Acidisarcina polymorpha: one gene and its partner. The protein of the gene in region 1 interacts with the protein of each later gene in a pairwise test. Links are inferred from orthologs where the notes say so. Each region holds a gene or a part of one and is shown in the gene's direction. Other genes may lie near its edges. The genes, in order: ACPOL_RS05575 and mrdA.

The links.
Region 2: the proteins of ACPOL_RS05575 (region 1) and mrdA interact in binary tests that used the Escherichia coli proteins (3 or more experiments, as listed by UniProt). The link is inferred for Acidisarcina polymorpha from one-to-one orthologs.

What each region holds. Positions count from the first base shown.
Region 1 is NZ_CP030840.1:1,262,215-1,265,524, reverse strand. The notes cover bases 26-3,015. They hold ACPOL_RS05575 (penicillin-binding protein 1A), read left to right. Parts: upstream 26-392; coding sequence 393-2,639; downstream 2,640-3,015. Other genes in these bases: ACPOL_RS05570 (ABC transporter permease), read left to right, coding at 2,869-3,015; ACPOL_RS05580 (ABC transporter permease), read left to right, coding at 26-256. Outside these bases: more of ACPOL_RS05580, read left to right, coding at 1-25; more of ACPOL_RS05570, read left to right, coding at 3,016-3,310. UniProt on the Escherichia coli protein: Cell wall formation. Synthesis of cross-linked peptidoglycan from the lipid intermediates.
Region 2 is NZ_CP030840.1:4,168,812-4,172,124, forward strand. What follows is about bases 170-3,162. They hold mrdA (penicillin-binding protein 2), read left to right. Parts: upstream 170-650; coding sequence 651-2,675; downstream 2,676-3,162. Other genes in these bases: mreD (rod shape-determining protein MreD), read left to right, coding at 170-596; rodA (rod shape-determining protein RodA), read left to right, coding at 2,680-3,162. Also shown: rod shape-determining protein MreC, read left to right, coding at 1-72; more of mreD, read left to right, coding at 75-169; more of rodA, read left to right, coding at 3,163-3,313. UniProt on the Escherichia coli protein: Catalyzes cross-linking of the peptidoglycan cell wall. Responsible for the determination of the rod shape of the cell. Is probably required for lateral peptidoglycan synthesis and maintenance of the correct diameter during lateral and centripetal growth.

The sequences.
Region 1 (3,310 bases):
ATCGAGCGGAGGTGTGCTGTGGTTGGTGCTGAGGCAATCGCTTGGCCTCTTAGGAATGGGCATTGCTCTGGGTGTTCCCGCGACTCTGGTGGCAAGCCAAGCTATTCAGGCGGGATTATACGGACTGAAGCCTTCCGATCCGTTGACGCTGATTGGCTCGATCCTCATGATTGCCATCGTCTCGGTGACGGCCGCCTATTTTCCTGCGCGGCGAGCGACGAGAGTCGATCCGGCGGTCGCGCTTCGCTACGAGTGACGATTCCGGCCGGCCATGCCGACCGGCAGGCACCGCGAGAGGCAAGTAAACGCCGAAGCGGTTGCGGATTCGGAGCGATCTGCATGCCAGATAGTGAAATCGACTAAGCTCGAAGGCATGAATCAAGGCATCGAGCATGGCATTGGGTTCTAGACCATCGCTTCCATCGGGGAACAAAACCGGCAGCGGGACGCCATTTCAGCCTCCGGGAGGCTCGCGTCCGCGGCGGGGGCAGCGCAAAGTCGCGGGGCGGCTGGCCTTGCTGGTGCTGGTCTTGCTGGCGATGGCGGTCGGTTCGCTAAGTGGATTGCTGCTGGTGTACTCGGTGCATCTGCCCCAGATCGACGATCTCGAGCATTATCGTCCGAGCACGACGACGGAGCTCTACGACGTGAAGGGCCGGGTCTTCGGCTCCTTTGCGCTCGAACGGCGGGTGGTGGTCGGGTATGACGACCTCTCTCCGCTGCTGCGCCAGGCCGTCATTTCGATCGAAGACAAGAATTTCGAGAGCCACTGGGGCGTCAACACTTTTCGCGTGGCGGGAGCGGTATATCACGATCTCACCTCCGGAGCGCGCGCCCAAGGCGCTTCTACGCTGACCATGCAGTTAGCGCGTAACCTGTTCCTTTCGAACGAACGGACGTTTGGGCGGAAGCTGCAGGAGGCCTTTCTCTCGATCCAGATTGAGCGCACGTTTACCAAGCAGCAGATCTTCACTCTGTATGCCAACCAGATTTATCTCGGGCATGGAACCTATGGGTTTGAGGCCGGAGCGGAATACTACTTCAGCAAACATGCGAAGGACTTGACCTTGCCGCAGGCGGCAATGCTGGCCGGATTGCCGAAGGGACCGTCAGCGTACTCGCCGATCTTAAATCCCGATAAGGCGCTGCGGCGGCGCAACCTGGTGATCAACGCCATGCTCGAGGATGGCAGGATCACGGCTGAGCAAGCCGCAGCGGCCCGGGCAGAGCCGTTGGGGCTGATGGTGGCCACCGATCCGAACGCGGTGGCGCCGTACTTCGTCGAAGAGGTGCGGAGAGAACTTGAAAAGAAGCTTGGTGCGGAGCAAGTGCATACGGCGGGACTTCGCGTTTATACGACACTCGATCTCGACCTGCAGCGCGCCGCGAAGAGCGCGGTGCTCGATGGGTTAGCAGCCTATGAACGGCGGCATGGCTGGAAAGGACATCTGCTGAATGCGGTTGCTGGCGGAGTGGGATTGGCGGAGTTCCGGCATCCGGATTGGATCTTGCCGCCGCAGCCAGGAGACTACGTGCACGCGATGGTCACCGGTGTATTGCCCTATCAGGTGACAGCGAAAGTCGGGGAACGTCAGGTGGTGTTGCTCGAGGAAGATTGGGCGTGGACGGGGCAGAAAGCTGCCGACGACTTTCTCAAGCCCGGCGATATCGTCTACGTCCATTTAGCTGCTCCGGCCGCCGGACAAGATGAGACTGAGTTGCGTGGGACCCTCGAGCAGGACTCCGGAGTCCAGGGCGCGTTGATGGCGATCGACAATAGTTCCGGCGGGGTCTTGGCGATGATCGGCGGCCGGGATTTCAATTTGTCGCAGTTCAACCGGGCAACCCAAGCGGAGCGGCAGACAGGTTCCTCATTCAAGCCCTATGTCTATACCGCGGCGGTCGAGGAGGGGGCGACTCCAGAGGAGCGTATTCTTGATGCTCCTGCATCCTTTGGGTCCTACACTCCACACAACTTTGAAGGAAATTACCTCGGAAGCATAACGCTGCTGAAGGCGTTCGCGGATTCGCGCAACATTCCCGCAGTGAAGCTGGCGGAGCGCGTAGGCATGCACAAGGTCATCGAGGTGGCGCACCGGTTTGGAATTACCTCCAACATACCAGCCTTCCTGCCGGCTGCTCTGGGAGCGGTTGAGGTGACGCTGAAGGAACAGGTCGCTGCCTATGCGGTTTACCCAAACGATGGCCTCCGGATAGCGCCGCGCCTGGTCAAGAAGGTGACCGACGCCGACGGGGCGATCCTCGCGGAGGACCGCTCGGAGGTAGCGGAGGCAACAGGGGTGAAGACGGCACGGACGATGATGACCTTCCTTCGTGAAGTGACGAACAGCGGCACGGGCTCGGTGGCGAAAGCGCTCAACCATCCATTAGGTGGCAAAACGGGAACGACGAGCGACTTCACCGATGCATGGTTTCTTGGATTTTCGCCGACGGTGACTTGCGGAACCTGGGTGGGCTACGACGGCCGGGAGTCGTTGGGCGACAAAGAGACTGGCGCAAAGGCGGCTTTGCCAATCTGGATGGACTTCATGAAAGCCGCGATCGCCGGCAAGGATGCCGAGACCTTCGCGGTCGACGAAAGGTCTGCGGCGACTCGCAGGAGCGGCTCCCCGCGTTAATGGGAGTAGTCACTCTACTCGAAAGAACGAACCCGGCACACCTTTTTGCATCAGGAATGGCCTAAAGAACCGACTTCTGCCACATGGCAGCATTTGTGCTGTCGCCCCAGGCGTCGCCGGGCTGACCATCGACGGCTGTCTTAGGCACCTGAATTCCAGAAGACTGGTCGATTCCGCGAATTTATTCTGGGAACCAGGATCGGGATCGCATCCCTCTTGTGAGGAACCTATGGAGTCTCTTTCCCGTGATCTGAGGATCGCGGTGCGGCAACTGCTGAAGTCCCCGGGCTTTACTTTGATCGCGGTGTTGATGCTGGCGTTCGGGATCGGTGCGACGACGGCTATATTTTCCATCGTTGAGGGGGTGTTGCTGCGGCCGCTGCCATTTCCTGAGCCGGATCGGCTGGTGGTGCTCGGAGATATTCTGCAGGGTGCAGGCATCAGTCCGGATTCGGGGGGCACCGTCACCGCCCCGGATGTTCGGAATTACACCCGAGACACCAACAGTTTCACCAGCCTGGGCGGGTACAACAATACAAATTTTGAGCTTTCCGGCAGCGGGGATCCCGCCATTGTTTATGCGGCTCGTCTGAGCGCTGGAGTATTTCCAGCCCTAGGCGTCGCACCCTTGCTTGGACGCGTGTTCACCCAAGAGGAGGACGAGGGGCATC
Region 2 (3,313 bases), 2.9 Mb from region 1 along the record:
CCTTCGACTTCCACGAGCCCAGGAACCAGGCCGCAGACTTCGCCGCAACAAGCTCCTCCTGGAGGGCGTTAGAGTTGCCGAATTTGACGGCCACTTCCAGGCGAGAAGTTGAGGAGCAATCTTACCCGCTCTTCCTGTACCTGCTGGTGCCGCTGCTGGCGATTGGTTTGCAGTCGTTTATCACCCTTCATTTCGCTCGCTTTGCCATTCTTGATCTGCCGCTGCTGGTCACGATTTACTTTGCAATCACCACCCGGAATCCGATCGCTGCGACCCTAACCGGTACCTTGATTGGCGTCGCCCAGGATGCTTTGACTCACCGTCCCATCGGGGTAAACGGCATCGCGAAGGCCATCATCGGCTACTTGGCCGCGTCCCTCGGGGTGCGGGTTGACACGGAGAACCATGCCACCCGGCTGTTGCTGGGATTCATCTTTACCGTGATTCATAGCGCCATTTTCCTGCTGACCACCCATCGCCTCCTGGGTCTTGAGGTCGACTGGAGCTGGTTGCACGAGTTGATCCGGGGGGTGGTGAATGCGCTTGTCGCCGTGGTTCTGTTTGCCCTGCTGGATCGCGCGAAGCGGCGGGATTAACGTTGTATATAGATACAGGAATGTGGGACTGGGCGGATCCCAGGGGATTGTGCGATGCAGAACCCAGATGCTTTGAACAATAAAGACGAGAAACCGGCAATCAAGCTGACAGTCGTTCAGTACTTGATCGTGGGCATCCTTGCGGTGCTGCTTTCCGGGCTATGGCGCCTGCAGATCCTCGGCGCCAATAATTATCGTGCACTGGCAGAGCAGAACCGCATACGCAAGGTGCCGATCCTGGCGCCTCGGGGCAAACTCTTCGATCGGGAAGGACGATTGATCGTCGACAATTATCCCTCGGTGTCCTGCTTCCTCATTCGGGAGCAGGGTCATGACATCGCTCCCGACTTGCCGCTGATCGCCCGCGGTCTGCATATGACCGAGGAGCAGTTAGACGCAATCCTCAAGCATTACCGGCTGGCGCCGAAGTATCAGCCGCTTCCGCTAAAGCAAGACATTACTCCGGACGAAGTGGAATTCATCGAGGCTCACCGGGATGAATTTCCCGAGCTTGAAACCGTCGACGAGCAGCGCAGGCTTTATCCCCGGGACGGCTTTGCGGCCCATCTGATCGGCTACGTCGGGGAGGTGAGCGAAGACATGCTCAACGACCCGAAGTATGCCTACTATGAGCCGGGCGATGTCGTGGGCAAGTCAGGAATCGAACAGAGTTACGACCAGTTGTTGCGAGGCGCTGATGGCTCGCGAGATGTCGTCGTGGATAGTCACGGTCGCGAGGTAGGGAGGTTGGGGACGGAACCCGCCAAGCCCGGGACGAGCCTGAAGCTGACCATCGATCTCGACATTCAGAAAGCGGCGGAACTAGCGCTTGGCGACCGGAATGGAGCCATGATCGCCATGGATCCGCATACCGGCGAGATCCTGGCTCTGGTCAGCCGCCCAACCTTCGACCCCAACGAATTCTCCGTCCGTATTCGGCGAGACGAGTGGAACAAGCTGATCACCGACCCGAATCATCCGCTGCTCGATAAGGCAATTCAGGCCCAGCTTGCGCCGGGATCGACCTTCAAGATCATCATGGCGGCCGCCGGTTTGCAGGCTGGCGTAGCCGAGGACATGAAGGTCCATTGCCCGGGCGGCGCCAGTTTCTATGGCCACTATTTCAAATGCTGGCAAAAGGGTGGTCATGGCGAGGTGAACATCAGCAAGGCGATCTACCAGTCATGCGACGTGTTTTTCTACACGCTCGCTCAAAAGCTGGGGATCGACAAGATTGCCTACTTTGCGCAGCACTTTGGCATCGGCTCAAAGACTGGGATTGACCTGCCCGGCGAAGTTTCAGGGACGATGCCCTCGACCGAATGGAAGATGAAAAACTACCATCAGAAGTGGTATGCGGGTGAGGTGATTTCGGTAGGTATCGGGCAAGGAGCAGTGACCGCAACGCCCGTCCAGATGGCGCGCGCAATCGCCGGAATTACTTCAGGTGGAGTGCTTCGCCGGCCACACCTGGTTTTTCCCGATGAAGTTGCACCAGACTACCGGCAGGCGATGTTGGACTCCTATCCGGGCAGCGGCGATTCGGAACTGAAGATCGATCCGGAAAATTGGCAGATCATCACCGATGCCATGGCCCAGGTGATGTCTCCGGGGGGCACCGATCCGAGCGCGCATCTGGAAGGCATCGATTTCGCCGGAAAGACAGGAAGCGCCCAGGTAGCCAGCAATGCCTTTCTGGCTCGAACCGGGAAGACCCATGTCATGAAGGACAACGCCTGGTTCGTGGGAGTATCACCACGCCGGAATCCGGATATCGTCGTCTGTACGCTGATGGAGTCGGGAGAACATGGGCGTTTTGCAGGCCGACTGGCAGCCCAGGTGATCGCCGCCTTTGTTGATAAGCAGCGGCGGCTGGATAACAACCTGCAAGAGGCAAAGAAAGCGACACCGGTTGAAGTCGGAGCGATCTGGTCGAACCCGAAGCCTGGAGCTTCACCGGGAACGATTGAGGCCAGTGAACTGCATGGCGGTCACTTCTTCTTAAACTCCGATTCCGCCGGCCACCCCTCGGCCTCCAGCCTTGCAGCCTTCACGCCGTTGGCTGCAGGCAGAAGGTAGGCGGATGAGGCGTTTTCTTTCCTTCAACGACTTCGACTGGGTGCTGCTTGGTCTGGTGCTGGTGCTGTCGGTTATCAGTGTGCTCGAGATTTATAGCGCCACTCTACATACCAAGTTTGTCGGTTTCGACCGAAACCAGGTGCTTTGGCTGCTCGGCGGGATGGTGGCGATGTTCGCCATCTCGCTGATCAACTACCATCGTTTGCTCGACATTGCCGTCTGGGCCTATGGTTTTGGCTTGGTGTCGCTGGTGGCCGTGCTTACCGTGGGAACCAAAGTATTAGGTGGCCGGCGGTGGATCAAACTGCCGGGCGGCATCCACTTTCAACCCTCCGAGTGGGTCAAGCTGATTCTGATCGTGGTCATCGCCCGCTATTTTTCCAATCTGGCTGGCAAAGAGCTCAGCTGGAGAGACGTATTCAAGGCCATGGCGATGGTGGGCATTCCCATGCTCATGGTCTTGAAGCAGCCGGACTTAGGCACCGCCCTTACGTATTCGCCCATCCTGCTGATGGGAATGTTTCTGGGCGGAATCAGTTGGCGAAAGGGCCTGATCCTGGCGGTCGTCGCGTTGGTGACGATCGGAGGAATCTGGGCCAGCGGGAAGGTCCTGAAGCCCTATCAAAAAGCGCGGCTCA